2 regions of the Massilia sp. IC2-476 genome follow, and region 2 is predicted to be linked to the other one. Evidence: predicted binding sites of a transcription regulator. Region 2 holds the regulator's gene; the other holds the start of a gene.
What was found. The regulator FliA, encoded in region 2, starts transcription of late flagellar genes. The targets are predictions, from matches to a motif close to CTAAAGTTTNNNNNNNNNNNGCCGNTA.

Region 1 (6,518 bases), on a different contig from region 2:
CGGCCAGGGCCATGAACTTGTTGGGGGCGCTCTTGAAGCTGAGGCCCGTGCGCGAGGCGAGTTCGGCCGCGATGCGCGGGGCGAAATCCGGGTGCGCGTTCAGGCCGGTGCCGACCGCGGTGCCGCCGGCCGCCAGCGCCAGCAGGCCGGGCAGGGTAGCGCGGATCGCGCTTTCGGCGAATTCCAGCTGGGCGACGTAGCCCGAGAACTCCTGGCCCAGCGTCAAGGGCGTCGCATCCTGCAGGTGGGTGCGGCCGATCTTGACGATGTCTTCGAAGTCGCGCGACTTGCGCAGCAGGGTCGCCCGCAGCTGGGCGAGGGCCGGCAGCAGGTTCTGCGCCACCGCGCCTGCGGCCGCCACGTGCATGGCGGTGGGGAAGATGTCGTTCGAGGACTGGCCCATGTTGACGTGGTCGTTGGGGTGCAGCAGGCGCTTCTCGCCGCGCTCGCCTTTCAAGAGTTCGGAACCGCGGTTGGCCAGCACCTCGTTCATGTTCATGTTGCTCTGGGTGCCGGACCCGGTCTGCCACACGGCCAGCGGGAATTCATGCGGATGGCGGCCTTCGAGCACTTCGTCTGCGGCGCGGATGATGGCCTCGGCCTTGTCCGCCGGCAGCTTGCCGAGCGAGCGGTTGACTGCGGCGGCGGCGCGCTTGACCTGGGCCAGGGCGGCGACCAGTTCCGGCGCCATGCGCTCGGTCGAGATGTGGAAATGGTGGAGCGAACGCTGGGTCTGGGCGCCCCAGAGGTGGTCGGCCGGCACCTCGATCGGGCCGAAGCTGTCCTTTTCAATCCTGTTTTCCATAGGGTGTCCTGTCGAATGAGGGCTGTTATTAAAGAGTTTAGCCGATTGTCCGTTAACTACGCTCTGGCTTCATTTTCTTGCTCCTATGGCTAGCCGCCTTCCACTGTTACTTATTTGCGCCTTGCTGGCCGGCGCCGTCCAGGCGGCCGAACTCGGCGAAGCGCGTGTCAGCTCCTTCATCGGCCAGCCGCTGGTGGCCGACATCGAGCTGACCATGCTGGAAGACGCCGCCACCCCGGTCCAGGTGCGCCTGGCGCATCCGAACGTCTACCGCGGCGCCAACATCGGCATGCCGGCCGTGCTGTCGACCTTGCGCATGTCGGTGATGCGGCGCGACGGGCGCCAGTTCCTGCATGTGACCTCGCTGGGGACGGTGGACACCGAACACCTGCACCTCTACCTGGAACTGGCCGACGGCTCGCAGCGCAGCGTGCGCCTGGCCACCCTGTGGCTGACGCCGGATCCGAATCCGGCGCCGCCGCCGGTACCGGTCCCGGTCGCGCCGCCGGTCGTCGCCAAGGCGGAGCCCGCGCCAAAACCGGCGCCAAAGCCAGCGCCAAAGCCAGCGCCTGTGCCGAAACCAGCGCCTGCGCCCAAGCCGGTCGCTGTAGCGCCCAAGCCGGCTGAAGTCGTGCCAGCGAAGCCTGCAGCGGCACCGGAAGGCGCCAGCTGCACCCCCGTCGTGCGGAAAGATGTCGACGCCTGCGTCATGCTGGGGGCGAAGAACGCCATGCTGCGCGAGCAGCTGGGCCAGCTGGAAGACAAGGTGAAGGTGCTGCAGGTGGCGGCGGGCGCCTCACCGGCGTCCGTTGTGCCGCCGGTCAAGGTGCACAAGCTGAAGAAGAAAAAGCCTGAGCCTGCGCCTGAGCCGGACACGTCCTGGCTGCCGCTGGCCGGCGCCGGCGCCGCCGTGCTGGCCCTGCTGGCCGTCCTGGCAATCGTCCTGCGCCGCCGCAAGGCGAAGGGGCGCGCGGTCGAGCCCCGGGTCGGCCTGGTGGCGCGCCTGAAGGCCCGCTTCAAGCGCAAGCCTGCGCCCAAAACAACGGTCGAGCCGACCCTGGAAGAGGGCGCGCACGAGTCGTCTACACAAGTCTGATAATTGCGCTATACTGGTTTCGTGGTCGCGAGATCACAAACGGCACAGAGACCTGGCGCAGCCACCACCGATAGCGTGGCGCGGAAAGCAGGTGACGCTGAAGAAGCGCCTGTGTCCGGAAGCGGTTTGTCTGCCAACTGCGGCAGCAAACGCCGGATGCAACCGGCAAGAGGCGACGCCAGGAGATACCTGGAGGTCGCTCTCCCCAATTTCGTAGCCGAGCCTTCCGCTCGGGTACATCGACAAAAGCGCCCGCGGGCGCTTTTTTCTTTTCCGGCTCCTGTTTCGCGGCGCGCCTTGTCATGTGGCGTGCATATCCGGCCTGCCGCCAGTCGGCCGGACAGGCTACAATCCCTATGCGGGACAGACCCGGGCCTACTATGAAAAATTGGATCAATCGTTTATTGAGCGGCGAGCAGGCGCAGACGGCGACGCCGCAAGCCGGTGCTGCCCAGCCCGGCGTGCAGGAGGGCGGGGCGGACAGCGGCCGCACCGACGCCCTGTATTACCGCTGGCTGGCCGGTCCGGCCGTGTTCGACGCGCCGGCCGACACCGAACGCCAGGTCCTTGAGCAGATAAGCGCGCTGGCGCAGAACCCCGCCGTGGCGGCGGAACTGGTGCCGCGCGTGCCCGAACTGATCCCCCGGCTGCTGCGCAGCCTGCGTGACGAAAGCGTGTCCACCGGCGAACTGGCCAGCCAGTTGGCCGAGGACGTGGTGCTGGTCGCGGAAGTGCTGCGCGAAGCGAACAGCGCCTACTACCGGCCTGCCACCCCCATCAAGACGCTGGACGCGGCCATTATGCTGATGGGCCAGAACGGCCTGCGCATGCTGCTGGCGCGGGTCGCCTTCCGTCCCGTCATCAAGCTGCACGAAGCCGGCTTCGCACGCCGCGCCGCGCCGCTTATATGGAACCATTCCGAGAAATGCGCCGTCGCGGCCAGCCTGATGGCGTCGGCCGTGGCGGCCGATATCTTCGAAGCCTGCCTGGCCGGGCTGATACAGGACGTGGGGCTGGTGGTCGCCTTCCGCCTGGCCGACCGGATCTGCCAGAACGGCAAGGTGCCGCGCTCGGAGGAATTCGGCATCGAACTGCTGGCGCGCAGCCGCGCGTTGTCGGCGGTGATTGCGGCGCACTGGGATTTCCCGCCAGCCGTGGGCGATGCGATCGTGGAAGCGGGAGAGGGGATTGGCTCGAGCCTGTCGCAGGCGCTGGCCCAGGGCGACCAGATCGCCAAGCTGCGGCTGCTGATCGACGCCGGCCTGATCGACGAGGACGATGCGCTGGTCAGCCAGGGCTTGAATGGCTACCAGCGGCGTTGCCTCGGGAAGCTGAGCAATCTGGACTCGTAGGGTGGGCGGGGTAATTCTGGGCAGTGCCCGGAATTACAAACGCCCACGCGGAAATGGGTGTGGTTGATTACGTCGCGACAGTGCTGGCGAACGCTGACCGCGTGGGGTGCTCTGGTCCGGTGGACCAGAGCACGAGCCGCCCACCCTACGGCAAACAAAAAAGGCACCCGCAGGTGCCTTCGATGCTCGATCCGTCCGGATCAGTGTGCGCACATCGCGCGGTCCAGCTGCCCCATCCACGGCTCGGTCACGTCACGAATCGCGCGGTCATTGGCCATCAGCTGCTTGAGCAGGTCGATCTTACGCTGGCGCATGCTGCCTTCCAGTGCCGGCACGCCGCCGATTGCCGCGCCTGCAGCCACCGACGCCTGCACGTTCAGCTTGTCGAAACCGGTCCAGTCGCCAGCCTCGGCGGCGCCCTTCATCTGACCGCTCAGGCCAGCGAGGTTTTCGTACATCGAGAGGACGTCGTTCGAGGTCATGTTAGCACCAAGGCAATTCACGCCGGCCGGATTGCCGGGTATCTAAGGCATTTACGGTCTGGGTTTTGGGAACTTTAGGGTTTTTCGAAAATATTTTTAAAAATTTTTCGGCTGCCACGAATGTTGTCAGTCATACATGTTCAATCCCTCCGGCGTGGTCCAGAATGCCCCCGCCATTCCCCGGTTTGCGCAGTCTGGCCCCGTTTTTTGCAGTCTGTCGCAATTCGCGCGCAGCGCATGCCCGGCTTTCATAGAGTGCATGCTGGGTTCTTGCGCCATGGAGCGCAACAGCCGCGCCAATAAAAACAGATTCGAGAGAGAGACTTTTATGAGAGACATGCCAGTCGCGCGTAGCGTCGCCGCGGCAGCGTTCGCGCTGACCGCCGCCACGGCGCAGGCCGAGGCGCCGTTTTCCTTCGCAGCCACGCCGGGCAAGCTGCCGAAGGACGTGATTCCGCTGCAGTACGCGGCCCACATCATGCCCGACGTCGCCGGCAATACCTTCCGCGGCACCCAGACGGTGGAGATCGAAGTCCTGAGCCCGACCTCGACCATCATGCTGAATGCCGACAACCTGCAGATCGACGAGGCCAGCCTGGGCGGCAAGGGCATCGGCAAGCTGAAACTCGAGCCCATCCTCGACAAGGAGCAGCAGACGCTGCGTTTCAAGCTGCCACAACCGCTGGCGCCCGGTAAATACGAACTGGCGCTGGCTTTCCGCGGCCAGATCAACCGCGAGGGACGCGGCCTGTTCTACGTGAACTACAAGGCCGGCAGCCAGGAAAAGAAACTGATCGCCACCACCATGGCGCCGACCGACGCGCGCCGCATGCTCCCGACCTGGGACGAGCCGGCCTTCCGCGCCCGCTTCAGGCTGACGGTGGACGTCCCTGGCAACTTCAAGGCCTATTCCACTACCCCGATCGAGAAACGCGAAGAGCTCGTCGGCGGCATGCAGCGCATCAGCTTCGGCAATACGCCGAAGATGCCGAGCTACCTGGTGGTGCTGGTGGCGGGCGAACTGGAGCGCCTCGCCAGCAAGCAGGACGGCATCGACATCGGCATCGTCACCACCGAAGGCAAGCTGGGCTCGGCCACCTTCCCGCTGGCCGCCACCCGCGACCTGCTGCGCTACTACAATAATTACTTCGGCATCCCGTACCCGCTGCCGAAACTCGACCAGATCGCCATTCCCGGCGGCTTCAACGGCGCGATGGAAAACTGGGGCGCGGTGGTCTACAACGAGCCGACCCTGCTCTACGACCCGAAGAAGAGCCCGGAAAAGGTCAAGAAGTTCACCTTCAACATCAACGCGCACGAAGTGGCGCACCAGTGGTTCGGCAACCTCGTCACCATGGCCTGGTGGGACAACCTCTGGCTCAACGAAGGCTTTGCTTCGTGGATGGCGGCCAAGGCCACTCACCACTTCCATCCCGAATGGCGGCCCTACCTGGAAGCCATGGCCGAGCGCGAATACGTGATGAACCTGGACGCGCGCAAGACCACCCACCCGATCCAGACCCGCATCGATACCGAAGAGCAGGCCGCCGCCGCGTTTGACGCGATCACCTACATGAAGGGCCAGGCCTTCCTGCGCATGCTGGAAGCCTATCTGGGCGAAGAACCCTTCCGCAAGGGCATGCGCGCCTACATGGCGAAGCACCAGTACTCCAATACCACTTCCGCCGACCTGTGGGCGGCGCTGGAAAAAGCGTCCGGCAAGCCGGTCGAGAAGCTCGCTTCGGACTGGACCCTGCAGCCGGGCTTCCCCTTGATCAAGGTCGAGCAGGCCTGCGAAGAGGGCAAGCGCAAGGTCACGCTGTCGCAGGAACAGTACCGTCTCGACGAGCCGCCGAAGCAGCAGCGCCTGTGGAACGTGCCGCTGCAGGTCGGCACCGTCAACGGCAAGGCCTGGTACACGCTGCTGTCCGGCCCCAGCACCACGATCACCCAGGCCGGCTGCGAGGGCGCGCTGGTGGTCGATCCGTACAGCGTCGGCTACTTCCGCGTCCAGTATGACCCGGCCAGCTTCCGCGCCCTGGCCGAGCAGGCGCCGCGCCTGCCGGACAGCACCCGCCTGAAGCTGCTCACCGATACCTGGAGCTTCGCTTCAAACGGACGCATGGGGCTGGACGGCTACCTGAAACTGGTCCGCAGCTACGGCGATGAGCCGCGCATGGCGGTCTGGGATTCGATCCTGTCGAACCTGCGCACCCTGGACTCGCTGGCGCGCGGCGAGCCTGAGCAGGCCCTGATCCGCCGCTTCCTGCTGGAGTTCATGCGCCCGAAAATGGACAAGCTGGGCTGGGACGAAAAGCCGGGTGAAACGGCCGAGGACAGCCAGCTGCGCGGCACGCTGGCCACCGCCCTGGCACGCGCGGGCGACCCGCGCGCGATCGAGGAGGGCAAGGCCCGCTTCGCGCGCTATTTGCAGGACCCATCCTCGGTGCCGCCGTCAATGATCGACTTCGTCACCGGCACCGCCGGCCGCTACGCCGACGCCGCCACCTACGAGGCCCTGGCCGCACGCGCCGCCAACGCCCCGACCAGCGAGGAGCGCAACCGCTTCGGCCGCGCGCTGACGGGCGTGCAGGACCCGGCGCTGGCGGCGCGCACCCTGGGCCTGCTGCTGTCGCCGCAAACCCCGCCCGACCTGACTCCCTACATCCTGGGCGGCGTCGCCAATGAGCACCTCGACCAGACCTGGAACTTCGCAGTCGCCAACCGCGAAGCGCTGCTGAACAACATGGAAGCGCTTGGGCGCAACAGCATGTTCGCCGGTA
Region 2 (10,055 bases):
GCCACCGCTTCAAGCGTGCATGACACGACGTCGCGCGAGAACGACATGCCTTGTTTTGCTTTGGTTTAACGTGGGATACTTGCAGGGTGGCTAGTGCGCTGGCTGAATCATTTAATTTTATGTGGAACAGAATATGACGGTCCAAACCTTTATCGAGAATTTCGCCGAGGCGCTTGAGATGAGCCCTGGCGAGCTGTCGCCCCAGTCCGAGTTCAAGGAACTGGCGAACTGGGACTCGCTGGCAGCGCTGACCGTGATCGCGATGACGGACGAGAAGTACAACGTTGCGGTAGGTGGCGCCGACCTCGAACAGTCGCGCACCCTGCAGGAGTTGTGGGACCGCCTGGCGCAACGGATTGCATGATGGAAGCGCTGAAGGGTGTTGCGATTCGCGGCATCAGTACGGCCGTACCGACGCGGGTTGCCAGGATTGCTGACTACACGCTGCTGACGGAACAGGAGCGCGAGAAGTTTAGCCAGGGTACCGGCATCGAAGAGCGCCGCCTTGCAGCCGACAAGCAATACTCGTCCGACCTGTGCATCGCCGCGGCGGAGGACTTGCTCACGCGCCTGGGATGGGAAAAAGAAGGGGTGCAAGCCCTTGTCATGATCACCCAGTCCGGCGACTATCCGATACCCGCGACCTCGATCATTATCCAGCACAAGCTCGGCCTGCCGAAATCGTGCGCGGCCTTCGATGTCAACCTGGGTTGCTCGAGCTATCCCTATGGCATCGCGATCCTGGGTTCGATGATGCGTACCCTGGGCTTGACGCGTGCGTTGCTGCTGGTAGGCGATGTGTCGAGCCGCGTGTGCTCGTACAACGACAAGTCGAGCTGGCCGCTGTTTGGCGATGCCGGATCGGCCACGGCGCTGGAGCTGGACGATGCGGCGGAGCCCATCCATTTCGACCTGAATTCCGACGGCAGCGGCAAGGACGCCATCATCGTCGAGGCAGGCGGCCTGGCTGCCCGCCATCCGCCCCAGCCCGGCGACTTCGAGGAAGTGGAGGTGTCGGCCGGGATTGCGCGTAACGCCTTCCAGCTCCAGTTGAAGGGCGCCGACATCTTCAGCTTCGCGATCAGCGCCGTGCCGCCCAGCATCCGCCGGGTGCTCGATGCTGCCGGCTGGGAAGTGGGATCGGTGGATTATTTCGTCCTGCACCAGGCCAACAAGATGATCAACGACATGATCCGCAAGAAGCTTGGCTATACGGCGGAACACGAGATCAGCACCTTGAGGAAGTACGGCAATACGAGCTCTGTCTCCGTCCCCTTGACGCTGACCGCCGGGGCGGAACAATTGGCACAGGGCGGACGGGTCCTGCTATGCGGTTTCGGGGTGGGACTGTCCTGGGGCAGTGCCACGGTCGTTTTCCAGCCCGGCACGGTCCTGCACCTGTTCGAAAGCGATCATGTCTATTGATCCCAGGGCGTACTGGCAAGAGGACGTGCTGGAGCAGGAATATCAGCGGATCTTCTCGCGCGGGTTTTACGCCGGTAACGCGAACGGGCTGCGCGCCGAGGGCGACTACAGCAGCTACCAGGTGTGTGGCCGGCCCATTGTCACCCGTAACATCGACGGAAAGCCGCGCAGTTTCGAGAACATCTGCCTTCACCGCGCCAACCTGATCGACCCGCCCGGCCGGGGTAACCGGCCGTTTCGCTGCGCCTACCACGCCTGGCAATACGACGCCGACGGGACGCTCGAGCGCGCGCCCTTGGCGAACCAGGAATGTATCGGCCGCCGGCAGTTGCAGTCGTATGCGACTGTCGAGAACCGCGGGATGGTGTTCGTGGCGCCCGAAGGCGAGCTCGATCCGGGCACCGGTGTCGCGGCCCTGGACGCAATCGGCTTCGAGCTCGGTGAAAGCTTCCACAGCGAGACGCTGGAGCATGGCGCGAACTGGAAGTTCCTGGTCGAGAATGTGATCGAAGCCTACCATGTGTCGATCGTGCACGAGTCCAGCTTTGTGCCGACCGGGATCTCGTCGACATCCCGGTCCACGAACCAGTTCTTCGGCCGCGATTCCTGCGCCCATACGGCGAACAAGAACCAGGATGGCAGCAAGGGCCGGCTGATCCCGGGAGCGACAGGAGACTACCTGCACGCCTATATCTTCCCGAACCTGTTCGTGTCGATCACGGGCGGCCTCGTGGGATTCATCTCGCACTTCAAGCCCCAGTCGGCCGGACAGACGCTACTGGAATGGGAGTTGTTCGAAACCCCGCTGCTGATGGCGCAAAAGACAGCGGTGCGCAACTACATCAAACAGCAGGCCATCGACTTTACCCGCAAGGTGCTGGGCGAAGACCTGGTCGTGCTAAATAACTCCCAGATCGGTATCCGCCATGCGCGCGGCCCCCATCAGCTGCAGGAGATCGAAGGGCGGCTGGCACATTTTCACGAAACCTATTTGCGGATGATGTCATGAACTTGAGCGGGAAACGCGTGCTGGTGACCGGGGCCACCTCGGGGATCGGCCTGGCCACGGCGCGCTGCCTGGTCGATATGGGCGCCGAAGTGTGGGGACTGGGCCGCAATGCCGAACGCCTCGAGGCGCTGGCGGCAGGGGGCCTTGGGGGCGGCAATGCTTTGGCCTTCGACATGCTGGACTTTGACGCCTACCGCGATTTCGTGGCCCGCTTGCCGGGATTTGACGGGGTAGTGCATTCGGCGGGTATCGTGGAGAACGCCCCGATACGTTACTTCTCCCTCGAAAAATACGAGCGGATCACCGCGACGAACCAGACGGCCCCATTGCTGCTGACGTCCGAACTGGTGCGCGCATCGAAGCTCAACCCGAAGGGATCGGTTGTCTTCGTGTCGTCGATCAGCGGCACCAGCATTGGCACGAAAGGCATTTCAGCCTATGCGGCAAGCAAGGCGGCACTGGTCGGCATGTCGAAGGTGCTGGCCCTGGAGCTTGCCCCGAAGCTCATCCGGGTTAACTGCGTGTCGCCCGGGATGGTGAACACCGAGCTGGTGGACAACCTGAGCTCCTTCTCGGAGGAGGCCAAGAAAATCGACCTGGCCAAATACCCGTTGGGTAACAGGTACGCGGAGCCGCGCGAGGTGGCAGGCGTGATCGCTTTCCTGGTTTCCGACCATGCGTCGTTCATGACAGGCCAGAACCTGGTTGTGGACGGCGGCTACTCGGTGCAATAGCATGAAAAAATATGTATTGGCCGCAGCAGGGGGATTTGGCCGCGAAATAGCGGCCTGGCTCCCGTCGTATGCGAGCGGAAACGTCGTCTGCGGTTTCGTCGACGACGTCAAACCGGCCGAGCAGGTGCTTGGGCGCATCGACACCCACGCCATCGTCCCGGACGCGGACTATCTCGTTTGTCTCGGCAACGGCGCCGACCGGATCGCGGTCGGCGAGCGCTTGCTCGCCCGCGGTGCGCGCATGGGAACCATGGTGGCGCCGATGGGTCTTTATGCATCCGACGTGACGCAGGTCCCCGGCGGTATGTTCCTCGGTGTCTGCAGCATTTCCTCCACCGTCGAGGTCGGCCGCTTCGTCCTGGTCCAGGGCTTCGCGTGCATCGGCCACGACGTCGTGCTGGAGGAAGGCGTCACCGTCAGTTCGCATGTCTTCATCGGCGGCGGCGCCCACATCGGGCGCAATGTCACCATCCATCCGCACGCCAGCATCCTGCCGGATGTGCGCGTGGGCGAGGGGGCGGTCATCGGTGCCGGCTCGATCGTCACCAAGGACGTGCCGCCCCATGTCACGGTGTTTGGCAGCCCGGCGAAGGTGATCGCCGTCCACCGATCGGGCGAGTGACGCCTTTGCTCCAGGTTCAAACGCTGCGGCGGCGCGCGCCTGCCCAGGTGGTGCTGATCCACGGCCTGTTCACCAACAGCGCGTTCTGGCTACCTTACCTGGAACGCTTCGCCGATTTCCAGCTGACCCTGGTCAGCGTGGATTACGACGCGCTGCTCCGCTCAAGCGACGCTCCCGGCGAGTTGGCAGCGAAGATCGATGCGCATATCGGCGACAAGCCGGCGCATCTGATTGCGCATTCCTTTGGTTGTTGGCTTGCCATGTACCTGCAAACCAGCTTCCTTTCACGCTCGTTTATTTGCCCGACCTTCGCCAGCCAGAGTTTCGACCGTGAGGCATTCTGTTCCCAGATTGGCCAACTGACGACGGTAGACATGGCCTCCGTGTCCTCCCTGGTCGACCGGGCGGTGGCTTTCAAGCAGACCAGGTCTGCCGATCTTCGCTACCTGCCGGACGATGCCTTCTACCTGCCTGAGGACGATCCCTTTTTCCGCTATGTCGAACGGCTGGAATGTGGGAATACCTATGCGTATCGCGGCGGACACTTCGACTTGAGCTGGCCCCTGGCCGCCATCGCGGCCAATTCACCTGACGTATCTGCTGGCGCCACGCTCCCAGCGTCGGTGAAATAACAGGCTTTTCCCATCCTTTTCGCTCGATGGTTTCCTTGCGGCATCGCCAATAATGCTGACTATGGACGGGCAATTGCGCCCGCAGCAAACATAGAACAGCTGATTGAAGTGCGGAGAAAACGATGAACGTGAAGAAATTTACAGCGGCTACTTCCCGTGACGCCTTGCGCAAGGTGCGCGAGGCGCTCGGCCCTGACGCGGTCATCCTCTCCAACCGTCCGGTCGACGGCGTGGTCGAGATCCTCGCCCTGGACAACGACGACGTCGCTTCGCTGGCTTCGCCAGCCATCGAAGAGCCGCAGGCCCCCAGCTTCGCCGCCTTCGACAACGACTTCGACCCGGAACCGGTCTTCACCCGCGCCCCGGCCCCGGCCCCGCGCGCTGCCGCCGCACCAGCCAGGCTGGACCCGTTCGCCGGCCAGCCGTATGTGGAACGCCGCGCCGCCCCGGTAGCGGAACCGGAAGTGCCGCCGACCTACGTCAACCGCCGCGCCCCGGCGCCGGAAGCAACGGTCGACATGGCCGCCATGACCCAGATGATGAGCGCCGCCATCGCCCAGGCGAAGGAATCGGCCGCGGTGGAAATGAGCGGCATGATGAACGAGATCCGCGCCATGCGCGGCCTGATGGAAACCCAGCTGGCCGAGCTGTCCTGGAACGCCACCGCCCAGCGCGAGCCGCAGAAAGCCGCCGTGCTGCGCGAGCTGCTGGCCGCCGGCTTCTCGGCCACCCTGGCGCGCTACCTGATCGACAAGATGCCGGCCACGAAGGACGCGGCCGAAGCCCTGCGCTGGATCAAGACCGTCCTGGCGCGCAACCTGACCACCATCGCCAACGAAGACGACCTCCTGAACCGCGGCGGCGTGTTCGCCCTGGTAGGCCCGACCGGCGTCGGCAAGACCACCACCACCGCCAAGCTGGCCGCGCGCTGCGTGATGCGCCACGGCCCGGACAAGCTGGCCCTGATCACCACCGATGCCTATCGTATCGGCGGCCACGAGCAGCTGCGCATCTACGGCAAGATCCTGGGCGTGATGGTGCACTCGGTGAAGGACGAGGCCGACCTGCGCATCGCCCTAAAGGAACTCAAGAACAAGCACACCGTGCTGATCGACACCATCGGCATGTCGCAGCGCGACCAGATGGTGACCGAACAGGTGGCCATGCTGAGCGAATCGGGCGCCGACGTGAAGCGCCTGCTGTGCCTGAACGCGACCTCGACCAACGAGACCCTGAACGAAGTGGTGCGTGCTTATCAAGGCTCGGGCCTGGCCGGCTGCATCATGACCAAGCTGGACGAAGCTGCTTCGATCGGCAACGTGCTCGACGTGGTCATCCGCCAGAAGCTGAACCTGCACTACATCTCGAACGGCCAGCGCGTGCCGGAAGACCTGCACCTGGCCGACCGCGCCATGCTGATCGACCGCGCCTTCCGCAACACCAGGAATAGCGCCGCCCAGTTCGGCGACGCCGACCTGCCGCTGATGATGGCGGCAGCTGCCGCCGACCGTTCGCTGCGCGAGGTGCACCTTGGCTAGTTTCGATTTCGACCAGGCCGAAGGCCTGCGCCGGATGCTGCAGGGCCCGCGCCCGCGCATCGTGACCTTCCTTTCCGCCACCCCTGAAGACGACAAGGGCGCGATGCTGGTCAACCTGGGCGCCTCGCTGGCCCAGACCGGCAACGAAGTCCTGATCGTCGATGCCTGCGAACGCGACTACGGCGTGGCGCGCCGCCTGGGCCTGTCCCGCGGCGCGACGCTGGCCAACGTGGCGCGCCAGGAGTGCGGCCTGAACCAGGTGCTGCACGCGGTGCCGCAGGGCTTTTCCGTGGCCTCGCTCGGCGAAGCGATCGGCAACACCGACGCACGCCGCCTGGCCAAGACTTTCGACGTGCTGGTCAAGCAGGCCGGCATCGTGATGGTCGACGGCGAACTGGGCCCGGATGGCGAATTCCCGCTGCCCCTGATGGCCAGTTCCGAGATCGTGGTGCAGGTCGGCACGTCCGCCGCCTCGATCACGAATGCCTACGCGCTGATCAAGCGCCTGTCGCAGCAGCTGGGCCGCCGTCCCTTCGGCATCCTCGTGACCGGCGCGACAGAGGCGGAGGCCAAGGTGGTATACGATAATATGTCTACCGCGGCAACACGTTACCTGGCAGTGAGCCTCAGTTCGATGGGCTCGGTGCCGGCCGACGAATACCTGCACCGGGCCGCGCGCCTGGGCCGGGCGGTGGTCGATGCCTTCCCGCTGGCGGGGGCCTCGGTCGCCTTCCGGCGCCTGGCGGGCAAGTTCGCGCTGCACGCGATGCCCGGACTGGGCAGGGGAGGCAGCGCACATGTCGGGCATTAAGAAGAACACGAAACGCGGGAAAGATAAGCAGAACGCATGTACACGGTCAAAGGGAAAGCGGACAAGAACCATTTGCTGACGGAGCACATGCCGTTGGTGAAGCGTCTTGCCCACCACATGAAGGCCAAGCTGCCGCCTTCGGTGGAAGTCGATGACCTGGTCCAGGCCGGCATGATCGGCCTGCTCGATGCGATCAACCGCTACGAGGACAACCACGGCGCCCAGTTCGAGACCTATGCGGTCTTGCGCATCCGCGGCGCCATGCTGGACGAGCTGCGCAACAGCGACTGGATGCCGCGCTCGACGCGCCAGAACATGCGCAAGGTCGAAGCCGCGATGGAGGCGCTGCAGCAGCGCCTGGGCCGTCCGGCCAGCGAATCCGAGATCGCCAAATCGCTCAAGATGTCGCTCGCCGACTACCAGGAGATGCTGGGCGACTCGGGCGGCCACCAGCTGCTGTACTACGAAGACTTCCACGACGAGGAAGGCGGCAGCGACGGCTTCCTCGACCGCTATGCGGTGGACGACGACGATCCGCTGCGCAGCCTGCTCGATACGGGCTTCCGCCAGGCCGTGATCGACGCCATCGACAACCTGCCGCCGCGCGAGAAGATGCTGATGGGCCTGTATTACGAAGAAGAGCTCAACCTGAAGGAAATCGGCGCCGTCATGGGGGTGAGCGAATCGCGGGTGTCGCAGCTGCACACCCAGGCGGTGTCGCGCCTGCGCGCCGCACTCAAGGAGCAGTTGTGGACTGGGCCAGCGTAGCCGGCCTGGTGCTCGCGATCGCGGGCGTGCTGGTCGGGCATACGCTCGACGGCGGCCGCTTCGCGTCGCTGATCCAGCCGGCGGCCTTTGCCATCGTGGTGATCGGCACCGCGGGCGCCGTGCTGCTGCAGAGCGAGCGGCGCAGCTTCATGCTGGGTCTCTCCATGCTGCGCTGGGTGTTCTTCCCGCCACCCTCCGGCCGCGACAAGCTGTCGCGCGAGATCGCGCTGTGGAGCCTGTCCGCGCGGCGCGACGGCCTGCTCTCGCTCGAGCAGTACATGGCCACGAAAGATAAATTCATCCAGAAGGGCCTGCGCCTGGTGGTGGACGGCATCGCCCCCGAAAAGATCCGCAGCCTGCTGGAAAGCGAAATCACGGCCTACGAATTCTCGCAGCGCCAGGCGGCGCGCATCTGGGAATCCGCCGCTGGTTATGCGCCGACCATCGGCATCCTGGGTGCGGTGCTGGGCCTGATCCACGTGATGGAAAACCTGTCCGATCCCTCGCGCCTGGGCTCGGGCATCGCGGTGGCCTTCGTCTCCACCGTGTACGGCGTGGGCCTGGCCAACCTGTTCTTCTACCCGGTCGGGAACAAGCTCAAGGCCATCGTCAGCGACAAGGTGGCCCAGTACGAAATCCTCGCCGAAGTCTTCCACGATCTCGCCACCGGCGACCACACCCGCGTGGTCGACGAACGGGTGGCGAGCCTGCTCACGCGCCACTGACGGGGTGACCAGGCCATGGCGCGCAAACGCTACGACGAGGGAACAGGAGCCGAACACCACGAGCGCTGGCTGATCTCCTACGCCGACTTCATCACCCTGCTGTTCGCCTTTTTCGTGGTGATGTACGCGATCTCGATCGTCAACGAGGGCAAGTACGCGGTGCTGTCCGAAGCCCTGGGCGACGCCTTCGGCGGGCGCCAGGTCGCGCCCCAGGCCTATACCAGCGTCGAGCCGGTGCTGCCGCTGTCGCACATCGTGAACCGCAAGCGCATCGAGGCTGCAAAGCGCGAGCGCGAGCGCATGCAAACCCTGGCGAAAGACCTGAATGCGACCCTGCTGCCGCTGGTGAAGTCGGGGCAGGTCAGGGTGACGCAGAATGCGCGCGGGATCGGCATCGAACTCAATGCCAGCGTGCTGTTCGCGCAAGGGGAGGCGACCCTGCAGCAGGACGCGCGCGAGGTGCTGGGCCAGGTGGCGGGATTGCTGAAGAACGATCCGCACCGGATCGAGGTCGAAGGGCATACCGACAACACGCCTATCGCCAGCGACAAGTACGCGTCGAACTGGGAATTGTCGGTGGTGCGCGCGGCCAGCGTGGTGCGCCTGTTCATCGAGAACGGGATTGCGGATGCGCGCCTGTCGGCCATCGGCCACGGCGCCACGCGTCCGGTTGCCGCCAACGATACTCCGGCCGGCCAGGCGCGCAACCGCCGGGTGGCCGTGATGATCCTGGCGTCGGTGCCGGAAGCCCTGCCAGTCGGGGTGCAATAATCTTTCATTTTAGTGCTTGGTTTGAAATAATATTTCAGGACTTTCCATGCATGCCAAACGGTTCCTGCCACCGCTGCTGCTCGCCCTCGGGGGCCTCGTGAGTACCGTCGGCGCCGTCGAGACCGAGCAGACTGTCCAGCACCGCCTGGAAGTCGAGACCGAAGGGGGCAGGGTGAAAGTGCGCCTGCTGGTCGAGAACCACGGCGAGACCACGATCTACGTGCCGCGCGAAGTGGCCGCCGGCGACGAGCTGACCGGTCCGCGCTTCGATGTGCGCGAAGTCCGCGCCGGCAAGGCCGGCCAGCCGCTGGCCTATACCGGCATGATGGTCAAGCGCGCTCCGCTGACGGCCGCCGACTGGCAGGCCGTGGCGCCGCACAGCATGCACATGAACACCATCGACATCACCCCCACCTACGCGTTCAGGAAGGGGAAGGGCAGCTACGAGATCCGCTACGACGGTCCCTGGCTGCCGGACACGGCGCAGCTCGACGCGATCCGCCAGAGTCCCGCAGCGCCGCTGCGCTTCAGCTTCACGGGCCGCTGAAGCTGTCCTGCGAGACATGTAAAAACGCAAGAAAATCCAGGTTCTTGCGTCAAGCCAACGCCGGCTCGGTGCCGGCTGGCATCCCTCCTGTGGTCAATCAATTGTCCTGACGCTTGCGCTTGTGAGCCGGTGGGCCGGCTTGTACTGTCGAGCCAACCAGTTCGCTTACCTCGCCGGCTTCATCCCGGAGCCGGGTCCACCACCGGAGTACCACCATGACATCGCGCATCAGGATCCTGCTCTGTGTCCTCGCCATGCCGGCCCTGGCCGCCAGCGCTTCCCCGCCGCCCAGCTTCTCCGCGCCGCCGCCCATGCCCGTGCAGTACCTGACCCAGCCCGACTCGAAGGAGCCGCTATGGCGCTACGCGGCCCCGAACGGCGCCAATCCGGCGCTGCGGCTGGCCTACTGGAACGAGCTGGCGCAGCGGGTGCAGGGCTACGACCACACGCCCCCGAGCCGGCCAGGTGCGACC

Region 1: LK539_RS08325 (flagellar protein FliT) is a predicted target of FliA. The motif match lies at 3,787-3,813, and genes of this name have one in related genera.

Annotation. Positions count from the first base shown of each region.
Region 1 is NZ_JAJFER010000002.1:765,510-772,027, forward strand. Features, by position in the region: gene fumC (class II fumarate hydratase) at 1-805, opposite strand, end outside; gene LK539_RS08315 (FimV family protein) at 891-1,901, shown strand; gene LK539_RS08320 (HDOD domain-containing protein) at 2,282-3,253, shown strand; gene LK539_RS08325 (flagellar protein FliT) at 3,454-3,735, opposite strand; gene LK539_RS08330 (M1 family metallopeptidase) at 4,073-6,518, shown strand, end outside.
Region 2 is NZ_JAJFER010000001.1:601,860-611,914, reverse strand. Features, by position in the region: gene LK539_RS02825 (fatty acid--CoA ligase family protein) at 1-23, shown strand, start outside; gene LK539_RS02820 (acyl carrier protein) at 134-364, shown strand; gene LK539_RS02815 (3-oxoacyl-ACP synthase III family protein) at 361-1,425, shown strand; gene LK539_RS02810 (aromatic ring-hydroxylating dioxygenase subunit alpha) at 1,415-2,434, shown strand; gene LK539_RS02805 (SDR family NAD(P)-dependent oxidoreductase) at 2,431-3,168, shown strand; gene LK539_RS02800 (hypothetical protein) at 3,170-3,790, shown strand; gene LK539_RS02795 (alpha/beta fold hydrolase) at 3,787-4,422, shown strand; gene flhF (flagellar biosynthesis protein FlhF) at 4,545-5,960, shown strand; gene LK539_RS02785 (antiactivator of flagellar biosynthesis FleN protein) at 5,953-6,771, shown strand; gene LK539_RS02780 (RNA polymerase sigma factor FliA) at 6,808-7,539, shown strand; gene LK539_RS02775 (flagellar motor protein) at 7,521-8,264, shown strand; gene motD (flagellar motor protein MotD) at 8,280-9,035, shown strand; gene LK539_RS02765 (hypothetical protein) at 9,082-9,582, shown strand; gene LK539_RS02760 (vanadium-dependent haloperoxidase) at 9,798-10,055, shown strand, end outside.